4 regions of the Shewanella sp. SP2S2-6 genome follow, and region 2 is predicted to be linked to each of the others. Evidence: predicted binding sites of a transcription regulator. Region 2 holds the regulator's gene; each other region holds the start of a gene.
The links. Region 2 encodes sigma-54, which starts transcription at its own class of promoters, with help from an activator protein. Its sites were predicted from a motif close to GTTGGCACGNNNNTNGNNT; they were not measured.

Region 1 (3,164 bases), on a different contig from region 2:
ATCATTATTGGTGTTGCCATGGGGTTTGTGACTCAAATGGTGATGCAAGTTTTCGTATTAACCGGCCAGATTATTGGTATGCAAACCAGTCTCGGGTTTGCTTCTATGGTTGATCCTGGTTCGGGTCAGCAAACACCCGTTATTGGTAACTTTTTTCTATTATTGGCGACATTAATCTTCTTAGCCGTCGATGGACATCTATTGATGATCCGTATGTTGGTGGCGAGTTTTGAGACCCTACCCATTTCTAATCAAGGATTAACCCTCACTAGCTACCGTGCTTTAGCAGATTGGGGCTCGTATATGTTTGGTGCGGCATTAACTATGTCGATATCCGCGATTATTGCCTTGTTATTAGTGAACTTGTCCTTCGGTGTGATGACCCGCGCCGCGCCGCAATTAAATATTTTCTCTATTGGTTTTCCGATCACTATGATTGGCGGATTGTTTATTCTCTGGTTAACCTTAACACCTGTTATGGCCCATTTTGATGAAGTGTGGACTGCGGCTCAAGTGCTGCTTTGCGATATGTTAGCGCTTCAATGTAACGCCGATGGTTTGATATGACGGTATTAGGAGCAGCCCATGGCTGAAGAGTCAAGCGGTGAACGCAGTGAGGAACCCACTGGGAGACGTCTCGAACAGGCGCGGGAAAAAGGACAAATTGCGCGTTCGAAAGAACTCGGTACAGCAGCGGTATTAATTTCCGCTGCATGTGGCTTTTATATGTTAGGTCCAAGTCTAGCCACAAGTTTAACTCGGGTATTTGAGACTGTTTTCACCATGGACAGGGCGCAAATTTTTGATACTGAAGAAATGTTTAATGTATGGGGCGTTGTCGCGAGCGAAATCGCCTGGCCCATGGCAAAAATTATGCTGTTAATTGTGGTTGTCGCTTTCATTGGCAATATATCCCTTGGCGGGATGAATTTCTCTACCCAAGCCATGATGCCTAAGGCCAGTAAAATGAGCCCAGTCGCAGGTTTGAAGCGCATGTTCGGTGTGCAGGCGTTAGTTGAGCTGACGAAGGGGATTGCCAAGTTTTCTGTGGTGGCATTTTCTGCGTATTTATTACTGAGCTTTTACTTCAATGATATTATGTTGCTATCTAGTGATCATCTTCCTGGTAATATTTACCACGCATTAGATTTACTTGTGTGGATGTTTATCCTGTTGTGTTCCTCTATTTTATTGATTGTCGTCATCGACGTGCCGTTCCAAATTTGGAATCACAACAAGCAACTTAAGATGACCAAACAAGAAGTAAAGGATGAATATAAAGACACTGAAGGGAAGCCTGAAGTGAAATCGCGAGTAAGGCAGATGCAGCATGAGTTGGCTCAGCGCAGAATGATGGCTGAAGTACCCAATGCCGATGTCATCGTTGTTAACCCTGAGCATTTTGCAGTAGCGATTAAATACGATGTAAAGCGCTCCGCTGCACCCTTTGTCATAGCTAAAGGCGTTGATGACGTCGCATTTAAAATTCGTGAGATTGCCCGCGCCCATAATGTGACAATCGTCTCTGCTCCGCCATTAGCAAGAGCTATATACCATACGACTAAGTTGGATCAACAAATCCCCGAAGGATTGTTTACTGCTGTGGCACAGATTTTGGCCTATGTATTCCAGTTACGCCAATATCAGAAAGGACGCGGTCGTAAACCTATTCCAGTTCCGCTTAATCAGCCTATTCCTGATGAATTGAAATATTAAGTTTGCAGCATCTGACACTTGTGAGTGATACACCAGATGATGTCACTTTATATGAATGTTCCACTATTATTTCTTCTTTATATCAATGAATCATAGGTATAATTCTCCTTAATTAGTCTGGTTGATTTTGTTGGCGCGTTTTTTGCTTTTCGCTTATTACACGTCAAAATTTAGGTTATAGCGAATGGATGTTAAAGCGACTCTTGGTCAAGTAAAACAAATGCGGCTGAGCTCATTCAAAGGCATTGGTACGCCTATGGTTGTGCTTGCTGCATTGGCCATGATTGTTTTACCTATCCCTCCATTTCTATTAGACATACTTTTCTCATTCAACATTGCCTTAGCGCTCATCGTATTGTTAGTCGCTATTTATACCGATAGACCATTAGATTTCGCCGCTTTTCCAACTGTATTGCTGGTGGCGACATTACTACGACTTGCACTCAACGTTGCTTCAACTCGTGTGGTATTACTCGAGGGCCATAATGGTGGCGATGCAGCAGGTAAGGTGATTGAAGCCTTCGGTTCCGTGGTGATTGGCGGTAACTATGCCGTTGGCTTGGTTGTCTTTATCATTTTGATTATTATCAACTTTGCGGTAGTGACTAAAGGTGCTGGTCGTATTGCTGAAGTGAGTGCCCGCTTTACCTTAGATGCTATGCCTGGTAAGCAAATGGCAATTGATGCCGACCTAAATGCCGGTACTTTGAATCAAGAACAAGCAAGATTACGTCGAGCAGAAGTGACCCGTGAAGCGGATTTCTATGGTGCGATGGACGGTGCTTCAAAATTTGTAAAAGGTGATGCCGTTGCGGGTATCATGATTCTAGTGATCAACATCTTAGGTGGTTTCATCATAGGTATTGTTCAGCATGGCTTAAGTTTTTCTGAAGCGGTTGAAATTTATACCTTGCTGACTATCGGTGATGGTCTGGTGGCGCAGATCCCTGGGTTATTATTGTCAATCGCAGCAGCATTGATGGTGACCCGTCAAAATGAATCCGGTGATATGGGCCAAATGATGATGAGTCAGATGTTTGACAGTCATAAGTCATTGGGTATCGCTGCTGGAGTCCTATTTGTCATGGGAATCGTTCCTGGCATGCCGCATATGGCGTTCTTAAGTTTTGCTTTTATGACTGCAGGTGCCGCCTATTTTGTCTATAAGCGTAATGAATCAAAACGCATTAAAGCCCTAGAGCAAGTTAAGTCTGGCCCTGTAGAGAGGCAAGATAAGGAGCCTAAAGAGTTGGGCTGGGATGATGTGCATCATGTTGATACTATTGGGCTTGAGGTGGGATATCGTTTAATTCCGCTGGTCGATAAAGGTCAAGGTGGCGAGTTATTAAGCCGTATCAAAGGCGTACGTAAAAAGTTATCCCAAGAACTGGGCTTCTTAGTGCCAGCAGTGCATATTCGCGATAATTTAGATTTGTCGCCCAATGCCT
Region 2 (3,164 bases):
TTGCCTGAGCCTGAGCGGCCCGACACTATGACCAGTTTCATCCAGTGATTACCTGATAGAGTTCCGTTTCATCATGCGTCTTGCGTAATTGCTTTAATATTTGCTTGTCGCTCAGCTTTTCGGCCATGCAAGACAAGGTACTTAAGTGCTGCTGACATTGGTCTGCAGGCACCAGTAGTGCAAATAAAATATCAACAGGTTGCTTATCGATAGCATCGAATGCTATCGGCTCTTCACACTTAATGAGTATGGCAATGGGCTGATCTATATCGGCTAGTCGACCATGTGGAATGGCGATGCCGTTACCTATACCTGTGCTCCCCATCTTTTCGCGCGCCACTAGGCTTTCGAATATCTCTTGAGATGAGAGGGTCGGGTACTGGGCAGCGACTAAGTCGCTGATGAGTTCCAGTACCTTTTTCTTGCTGCCCGGAGTGGCGCAGGTAGTGCACTCCGGCCGCAGTATGGTACAAAGTTCCATTATTAGTGTTTTGTTAACTTCTCTTTGTGTTTAATAACCTGACGATCAAGCTTGTCAATCAGGGCGTCTATAGCGGCATACATGTCAGCATGCTCTGAAGTAGCAAAAACTTCACCACCGATAAGATTTATTCTCGCTTCGGCAATCTGTTGCATTTTCTCGACATTGAGCACAACGTGCACATTATTGATCTGTTCGAAATGGCGTTCAAGTTTTGAAAACTTTTCTTCTACATATGCGCGTAACGATTCGGTAATTTCGACATGGTGTCCACTCAGGTTTATTTGCATAGAAACGTCCTCCGATATCCACTGTAGGTTATAAACTTTTACGCTGATTAGAAGGCGGAATGAGCATAGCCTCTCGGTACTTCGCAATGGTTCTGCGGGCTACGTTGATCCCTTGTTCTGCCAGAAGTTGTGCCATCTTACTGTCGCTCAATGGTTTTTTCTGGTTTTCCGCTGCAACCAGTTTCTTAATGAAGGCTCTGATTGCTGTGGATGAGCACTCCCCACCATCGTCAGTACCGACGTGGCTAGAGAAGAAGTATTTTAGTTCAAAAAGTCCCTTAGGGGTATGCATGTATTTCTGGGTTGTCACCCGTGAGATGGTCGACTCATGCATTTCTACCGCTTCGGCAATATCGTTCAGCACCATAGGTTTCATGGCTTCTTCACCGTATTCAAAGAAACCTTGCTGATATTGGACGATACAGTTCGCCACCTTCAACAGGGTATCATTACGGCTCTCTAAACTCTTGATAAACCATTTAGCCTCTTGCAGATGACCACGAATAAATTGGCTATCGGCTTGGCTTTTAGTGCAGCGCGCCATCGAAGCATAATGTTGATTTACATTGATTTTTGGCATGCAGTCAGGATTAAGCTCAACCACCCAGCGGCCATTTTTCTTCGACACTGACACATCTGGGATGACGTATTCGTCATCGTTGGGCGTAATCAATAAACCTGGGCGAGGATTGAGGGTTTGGATAAGCGCGATGCCGTCTCTTAACTCATCCTCTTTTAATTTAGTCTTACGCATCAACAATCTAAAATCGCGGGCGGCGATCAGATCTAAATGATCTTTGATCAGCATGCGGGCGTTTTCTAGGTTGGGCGTGTCAGCGGCGAAATGCGATAGTTGGATCAACAGGCACTCGCTTAAATCGCGGGCGGCAACACCAATGGGATCAAAATGTTGAATGCGCTTGAGTACGGCTTCGACTTCGTCGAGCTCAACCTCAGAATTGCCCATGGCTTCGAGGATTTCGTCAGTGCTTTGGGTGAGATAGCCTTGATCGTCGATGGCATCAATAATGGCGGTGGCAATGGCTAAATCGGTTTCAGAAAACGGTGTGAGGTTTTTTTGCCATTCTAAGTGTTCATACAAGCCTTCACTGGTCTCACCTTGGAAGGGCATATCGTCTTCACGACTGCCGCCGGGGCCAGAATTAGGGGAGGCGGTGAACACTTCATCCCAGGTGGTGTCCATGGGGAGTTCGTCGGGCATGGATTCTTTGGTTAAGGACTCTGCCGTGTCTATGGTGGAGCTGTCTTTCTCTGGCGGCAGAGTGCTCGATTCACTGAAATCCGTATCGGAAAGCGTTTGGTTTACAGGGTCTTTAGTGGCGTCGAATTGATCCTCTTCCAGCTCGAGAAGGGGATTAGAATCTAAGGCTTGCTGGATCTCTTGCTGCAGTTCTAATGACGACAGTTGCAACAGACGAATGGCCTGTTGTAATTGTGGCGTCATGGTTAACTGTTGACCCAGTTTGAGCTGGAGTGACGCTTTCATGTTACCGCTGATCCCTACGTTATTATTGTTGGATGAGGTCGCTTGTTATCATCTTGAGTGGAGCCCAATGCTGGCACAAATTGCCTTCATTGGCTCCGCTTGATTAACTATAGCCTGAATTGTTCACCTAAGTACACAGCCCTAACTTGCTGATTGTCTAAGATCTCTGCAGGTGTTCCTTCGGCAATCAGGTTTCCGTGACTCACAATATAGGCATGTTCACACACATCTAATGTCTCGCGAACATTATGGTCGGTGATCAACACGCCAAGGCCACGACTTTTGAGCTGTTCGATAATCTTTTTAATGTCGATAACTGAAATCGGATCGACACCCGCAAAGGGTTCATCGAGCAAAATGAACTTAGGATTTGCCGCTAACGCCCGTGCAATTTCTACACGGCGACGTTCGCCACCCGACAATGACATACCTTGGCTGTCACGGATGTGGGTGATGTGGAATTCTTCGAGCAGATGCTCGAGTTGTTCTTCCCTTTGCTCTTTCTTCAATTCTTTGCGCGTTTGCAGTACGGCCATGATGTTGTCATGGACGGTCAGCTTACGGAAGATACTGGCTTCCTGCGGTAAGTAACCTATGCCTTTGCGGGCGCGCAGGTGCATAGGATCTGCGGTTAAATCATCATCGTCGATAAAGATGTGGCCTTTATCGCTTTTAACCAGACCGACGACCATGTAAAAGGTGGTGGTTTTACCCGCACCGTTTGGGCCGAGTAGTCCAACAACTTGACCTGTCTTTACCGTTAGACTGACGTCTTTAACCACTTGGCGACTCTTATAACTCTTCGCCAGATTTTGTGCTCTTAGGGTGATTTGGGTCATTTAGAGTCCTGCTTTTTCACAGGTTTATCCGCTGGCGCGTCTGGTTT
Region 3 (3,164 bases), on a different contig from region 2:
TTAGTGTTCATGCTATCTTTATAACGTAAATCAAGTGGCACACCGCCAACGGAGATATTACTGCCACCGGCGAAGATAGGATCTAAGCTCATGTCAGAACCTTTTTTGATCTGATTGCCTGCACTCTTCTTAGCTTGAGTCGACTCTTTCAAAACGATAGTGATAATGTCGCCAACTTTGTGAGCACGTATATCCGAATACAAGCTAGATGCTTGACTGTCTTGATAAATAGAACCAGTCGCGGCAATTTTTGTCGGCGGTGCCTCTGGGTATACCGGCGCATAAAAGGGATCATCCGCAAGGGGTTTCTTTTGCGTCGAGCTACAAGCTGCAAGCAATAACGCGACGGCCAACACAAGATATCTAGCCATGATGTTTGCCTCTATAAATTTTGAGTCACGTAAGACAGCATCTGATCTACCGCTGAAATCACTTTAGAGTTCATCTCGTAAATGCGCTGACTTTCGATAAGGTTCACCAGTTCTTCGGTCACGTTAACGTTAGAGGTTTCTAAGGCGCCTTGGCGAATCGCTCCCATGCCATCTAACGAAGCGGTACCTTGAATTGGCGTGCCACTCGCACCGGTTTCCGTGTATAGGTTTTGCCCCATGGGATCTAGACCCGATGGATTAATAAAATCCGTCATAGTCAACTGACCCACAACTTGGTTCTCTGCTGTACCTGGGGTTTTCACTGAAACTTCACCCTCCGCGGAAACGGTAATACTGGTCGCATTGTCAGGAATAGTGATCGCGGGTTGCAGCAAGTAGCCAGAACCGGGTGTCACAATCTGGCCCGTATCGTCTAAGGTAAACTGACCGTTTCGGGTATAGGCCGCAGTACCATCGGGTAGCTGGATTTCAAAAAAGCCGGGGCCTTCAATCATCAGATCCAATGAGTTATCCGTAGTCAGCATGTTGCCTTGGGTAAACATTTTCTGCGTGGCGACGACTTTGGTACCCGCACCTATGTTTAACCCATTAGGTAACTTAGTGTTAGAAGCGCTGACACCGCCCGCTTGGTTAACTGTTTGGTAAAGCAAATCTTCAAATACTGCGCGACTTTTCTTGTAGCCCACAGTGCTGGCGTTCGCCACGTTGTTCGAGATCACCGCAATGTCAGTTTGCTGTGCGTCTAAGCCAGTTTTACTAATCCATAACGCCGGATGCATAATCTATCTCCTAACTAATACGCATTAATGAAGATGAAGCGCGATCATTCTCTTCCGCGGTTTTCATCATCTTGACTTGCAATTCAAACTGACGCTGAAGGTCAATCAAAGACACCATTTCATCGACAGGGTTAACGTTACTGCCTTCCACTGCGCCACTTTCAACTGCGACGAAAGGATCAGCTGGTGCTGGTTCTCCTGACATTTGTCGAAATAATCCATCTTCACCACGCATCATCTGCGCATTACCGGGATTAACGAGTTTCAAGCGACCAACTTCTTCCACCACTTCAGCGGTAGCGCCCTGAGGTCGAACAGAAATAATGCCATCCTGAGAAATTGAAACCTTCTCAATAGGGAGCGGCAACACTATGGGGCCCGCATCTCCCATAACAGGATTTCCCCTGTCATTGTGTAGTAAACCCGTAGAGTCGAAACTTAAACTGCCTGAGCGGGTATAGGCTTCACTGCCATCTTTTGCCTGCACGGCAAACCAGCCGTCGCCTTTAATGGCAACATCGAGATCTCGTCCAGTGGTTTTTATGGGACCAGAGCGAAAATTAGCTGACGGAGATTCTGTCATCGCAAATACCCTGGAAGGCAACCCTTCACCGAAGGCTTGCATTGAGCGAGCTTGTGCCATATCGGATTTAAAACCGTCGGTATTAGCATTGGCTAAGTTGTTCGCACGGAGCGCCAGCTCATTCATATTTTGCTTGGCGCCACTCATGGCGACATAAAGGAATTTGTCCACAGACTGCTCCGTCAAATTTTCTACATGACAATAGCAAAGCAAGCATCGTGCCAATAAAGTTGACGTTTAATTTACTGATAGAATTGAAGAATAAGGAAATGAAGTGAATTGATAGCAGGATAAAGGCTAAGTGTTGCCACTGGCGGCAACACTTAGTCAAACAATGTAATGATTAGCGGATTTGTAATACGGTTTGTTGCAGTGTGTTGTTCACTTCAAGGGTACGAGAGTTCGCTTGGAAGTTACGCTGCGCCGAAATCAAATCGACCAGTTCAGTGGTCAAATCGATATTCGATTGCTCTAACGCCGATGAACTTATGCTACCAAAAGTACCACTGTTTGCCTCACCAGCAAGAGCTGGACCAGAATTCAAACTGGCTTTCCACGACGTATTACCTACTTGTGTTAAACCTTGTTCGTTAGCAAATCGAACCAAGGCAACTCGTGCTAAAGGCACAGTTGAACCGTTCGAGTAACTTGCAGTAATTAAACCATCAGCACCAATTTCAACGTTAGTTAAACGACCAACCGTCGTACCGTCTTGTGTTAACTCTGTTGCTGCAAAAGGAGCAGCATATTGCGTTGGCGCATTAAACTTAATTGTTAAGTCTTGAGTTCCATCCGCTCCAGCACCTAAAACGCCTGCACCACCCACACCTAAAGTCTCAGTCTTAACGACCGCTGGATCACTACCGGTATAGACACCAACAGAATTGAACTTAAGTACAGAGCCCTTCCAACCGCCGGTTGTTTGCGCTGTACCGGTTGAGTCAGGGTTACCATCGCCCGTAGTATCCGTTTGATAAGTACCAGCAGCACCAGCTAGATCGACTTGTTTACCATCAATAGCGTAATAAGCCACCCAATTGCTCTCTCCATTATAAGAGGCATCATTAGGCTTAACAAAATAGGTTGTCATGATATGTGGCTCACCGAGTGAGTCATACATAGTCATTGAGGTAACGTTATTGTATGTCTTAGGGTCTAGAGGATCGAATGCAGCAGGGTCAAGGGTACTTTCCTTAGCATTTAGATTCATTTGTAAACTGACATTTTCAGTTTTTACTGGGCTACCTGCAGTATCAGGGATCTGCACTGGTTTCGCTGTAGTCAAACTTACCGATGTCGAATTACCATCTTTATCCACAGGGAATGTCTGCAAAAAATTACCAGCAGAATCCACCATGTAGTTATTTGAATCGACTTTAAATGCCCCAGCTCGAGTAAATGAATGGTCAA
Region 4 (3,164 bases), on a different contig from region 2:
GTGAAGAAGCCAATGAAAAGCTGACCCTCGACAGAACCCAGCATTATCATATTATGGTTATCGATGATTCTGCCGTGGCGCGTAAGCAGATTATTCGTTCACTCGAGTCATTGAACTTACAAATTGATACCGCAAAAGATGGCCGAGAAGCATTAGATAAGCTCAAAGAAATCGCCAAAGAAATGGACAATGTTGCCGATGAAATCCCTCTTATTATCTCAGACATTGAGATGCCTGAGATGGATGGTTATACCCTGACCGCGGAGATCCGAGATGATCCTAAGCTCAAGCATATTAAAGTGGTACTGCATACGTCGTTAAGTGGAGTATTCAATCAGGCAATGGTTCAAAAAGTGGGGGCCAATGACTTTATCGCTAAGTTTAATCCCGACGAACTGGCTGCTGCAGTGAATAAGCACTTAAGTTTGTAAGTTCAGTAGTTAGTACCTATATATGCTTTACGCTATAATCTCGACTTTGTAACATGATGGTTTCGCACTGATTTTGGTGCTTGCAATAGGATTTAGGATGTGAATGTGCCAAATAAATCACTCGCTGAGGCTGAATATAATCAATTTAGGTTGTTCTTAGAGCAACACAGCGGCATCGTACTGGGTGAAAATAAGCAATATCTGGTGCGCAGTCGTCTTGCTCCTTTAATGGGGAAATATAACCTGCCATCCTTATCCGATGTGGTTAAGCATTCGATGAAGCCAACGGAACGTGCGCTTCGGGCAGAAGTGATTGATGCTATGACGACCAATGAAACCCTGTGGTTCCGTGATCGTTATCCATTTGAGTTATTGCATAACGTTTTGTTACCTGAGTATAGTCGTTTAGGTCGTCCACTTAAGATTTGGTCGGCCGCGTGTTCGTCCGGGCAAGAACCCTATTCACTGGCGATGACGATTCTTGAGTATCAACAGAAGAAGCCTGGTGCGCTTGCGGGCAGTGCGTCAATTCAAGCTACGGATTTATCGCCTTCCATGTTGGAACGTTGCAAAAATGCTGAGTACGATAGCTTGGCATTAGCGCGCGGTTTATCCGAAGAGCGTAAGCGTCAGTTTTTTGATGCTTTACCTTCAGGCAATATGAAGTTAAAGGATAATGTTAAGCGTTTGGTGAACTTTAGGGCACATAACCTGCTTGAGAGTTATAGCTTACTTGGTAAGTTCGACATTATTTTTTGCCGCAATGTGCTGATTTATTTTGCGCCTGAGGCAAAGGCAAAAATTTTGCGGCAATTTGCTGCCGCTCTTAATCCCAAAGGGATCTTATTTCTTGGTGCTTCTGAATCTATAGCTGGTTTAACGGATGAGTTTGACATGGTCCGTTGTAATCCTGGGATTTATTACCAGAAAAAGACTTAAGTTTGCTTCTTTAAAGAAAATTACCGACATTTGTCGGTAATTTTTTACCCATCACTTGCTCATCCCCATTGTTATTCTCATTATTCCACTATGTTGGCACATGAATTGCTTTATTTCCGTGAGTAACACGAGGAGGCAATTTTATGGCGATCAATTTTGATAATGCACTGGGTGTGCATCAGTACACTCTCGGTATTAGAGCGCAGCGAGCTGAAGTCATTTCGAGCAATATCGCTAACGCCGATACGCCACATTATAAAGCCCGTGATGTTGATTTTTCTGCGGCAATGCAGGCCGCCCGTGGCCAACAACAGCAGCGTAATAGTCTTGAAATGCAAGAGTCAGACAAGCATTTTGGTCTTGCTGAGTTGACGGGTCAATTTGTTAAGTTCCGTGTGCCAAATCAACCCGATACCGGTGATGGCAATACCGTTGATATCCAACAGGAACAATCGGCATTCATGCAAAATGCCCTTGAATATCAAATGTCATTAGGCTTTTTAGACAGTAAGTTTAGTGGCATGAAGAAAGCGCTGAGAGGGGATTAATCATGAGTTTATTTAGCATATTTGATGTTGCTGGCTCTGGAATGTCGGCTCAATCGGTCAGGTTGAACACCACGGCGAGTAACATAGCTAACGCTGATTCCGTCTCGAGTAGCGTAGATAAGACCTATCGTTCCCGTCATCCTATTTTTGAAGCTGAAATGGCCAAAGCCCAAAGTCAGCAACAAGCCTCTCAAGGTGTTGCGGTAAAAGGCATTGTTGAAAGTGATAAACCACTACTAAAAGAATACTCGCCCGATCATCCAATGGCGGATGCGGACGGCTTTATTTATAAACCGAATGTTAATGTCATGGAAGAAATGGCAGATATGATTTCTGCTTCGCGCTCATATCAAATGAATGTACAGGTCGCTGAAGCAGCTAAGTCTATGCTGCAACAAACACTTGGGATGGGTAAATAACATGTGTTACTTAGGAGGTAAGCTGTGAGCCTCATTAATCAAATTAACCAAGCATCGACGCAGACGGCTCAAAATAAGAGTCAATCAAATGCTGTGACGACCAATTCATCAACCAGTTCAACGGGTAATCCGTTTCTTGATGGCATACGACTGCCAAAAGATTCGATAGTACCGGAAGCGAAAAGCCAACAGTTAACTCAAGATGACTTTTTCTCGTTATTAAGCCAACAGTTATCGATGCAGGACCCTTTTAAGCCCGTCGACAACGACCAAATGATTGCGCAGATGGCATCATTTTCGACAGTTGATGGTATCAGTAAGTTAAATGATGAAATAGTTAACTTAAACAGTGTTATGACGTCGAGCCAAGCACTGCAGGCATCGGGACTCGTTGGTCGCAAGGTGTTGATCCCAACTGATACTGGCAATATTTCAGCTGAAAGCCCAACGATGAAAGGTGTGGTCAGTACCCCTAATAAAATTCCAGAGATTACTGTGCGTGTTGAAGATGAGAAGGGCCAAGTTGTGACCACCTTTAAAGTCGATGGCAGTGACGGTGGTAACGTCGATGTGAACTGGGATGGTTTAGATAAAGATGGAAAACCTGTGACCGCAGGCAACTATACGATTAAGGCGAGTGGGTTAGTGGATGGAAAATCCCAAGAACTGCCTGTTTCAACTTATGCCCATGTGACCAGTGTCTCTCTTGGTACGGCCAGTACTGGCGCCATTCTCAACTTGAGAGGCGGTATGGGGATCAAGCTAACCGATGTGTTAGCTGTGTCTGAAACTTAAATTTATACAAGATAATTTTTTAGAATCCGAAT

Region 1: a site for sigma-54 is predicted at 1,846-1,864, ahead of flhA (flagellar biosynthesis protein FlhA). Genes of this name have one in related genera too.
Region 3: a site for sigma-54 is predicted at 1,962-1,980, ahead of flgF (flagellar basal-body rod protein FlgF). Genes of this name have one in related genera too.
Region 4: a site for sigma-54 is predicted at 1,463-1,481, ahead of flgB (flagellar basal body rod protein FlgB). Genes of this name have one in related genera too.

Annotation. Positions count from the first base shown of each region.
Region 1 is NZ_JAUOEQ010000004.1:13,608-16,771, reverse strand. Features, by position in the region: gene fliR (flagellar biosynthetic protein FliR) at 1-567, shown strand, start outside; gene flhB (flagellar biosynthesis protein FlhB) at 586-1,716, shown strand; gene flhA (flagellar biosynthesis protein FlhA) at 1,901-3,164, shown strand, end outside.
Region 2 is NZ_JAUOEQ010000022.1:5,939-9,102, forward strand. Features, by position in the region: gene rapZ (RNase adapter RapZ) at 1-41, opposite strand, end outside; gene ptsN (PTS IIA-like nitrogen regulatory protein PtsN) at 38-481, opposite strand; gene hpf (ribosome hibernation promoting factor) at 484-771, opposite strand; gene Q4Q57_RS14665 (RNA polymerase factor sigma-54) at 800-2,278, opposite strand; gene lptB (LPS export ABC transporter ATP-binding protein) at 2,386-3,117, opposite strand; gene lptA (lipopolysaccharide transport periplasmic protein LptA) at 3,114-3,164, opposite strand, start outside.
Region 3 is NZ_JAUOEQ010000004.1:43,862-47,025, forward strand. Features, by position in the region: gene flgH (flagellar basal body L-ring protein FlgH) at 1-371, opposite strand, end outside; gene flgG (flagellar basal-body rod protein FlgG) at 383-1,171, opposite strand; gene flgF (flagellar basal-body rod protein FlgF) at 1,182-1,925, opposite strand; gene flgE (flagellar hook protein FlgE) at 2,098-3,164, opposite strand, start outside.
Region 4 is NZ_JAUOEQ010000004.1:47,370-50,533, reverse strand. Features, by position in the region: gene Q4Q57_RS04800 (chemotaxis protein CheV) at 1-431, shown strand, start outside; gene Q4Q57_RS04795 (CheR family methyltransferase) at 531-1,370, shown strand; gene flgB (flagellar basal body rod protein FlgB) at 1,514-1,918, shown strand; gene flgC (flagellar basal body rod protein FlgC) at 1,921-2,337, shown strand; gene flgD (flagellar hook assembly protein FlgD) at 2,362-3,132, shown strand.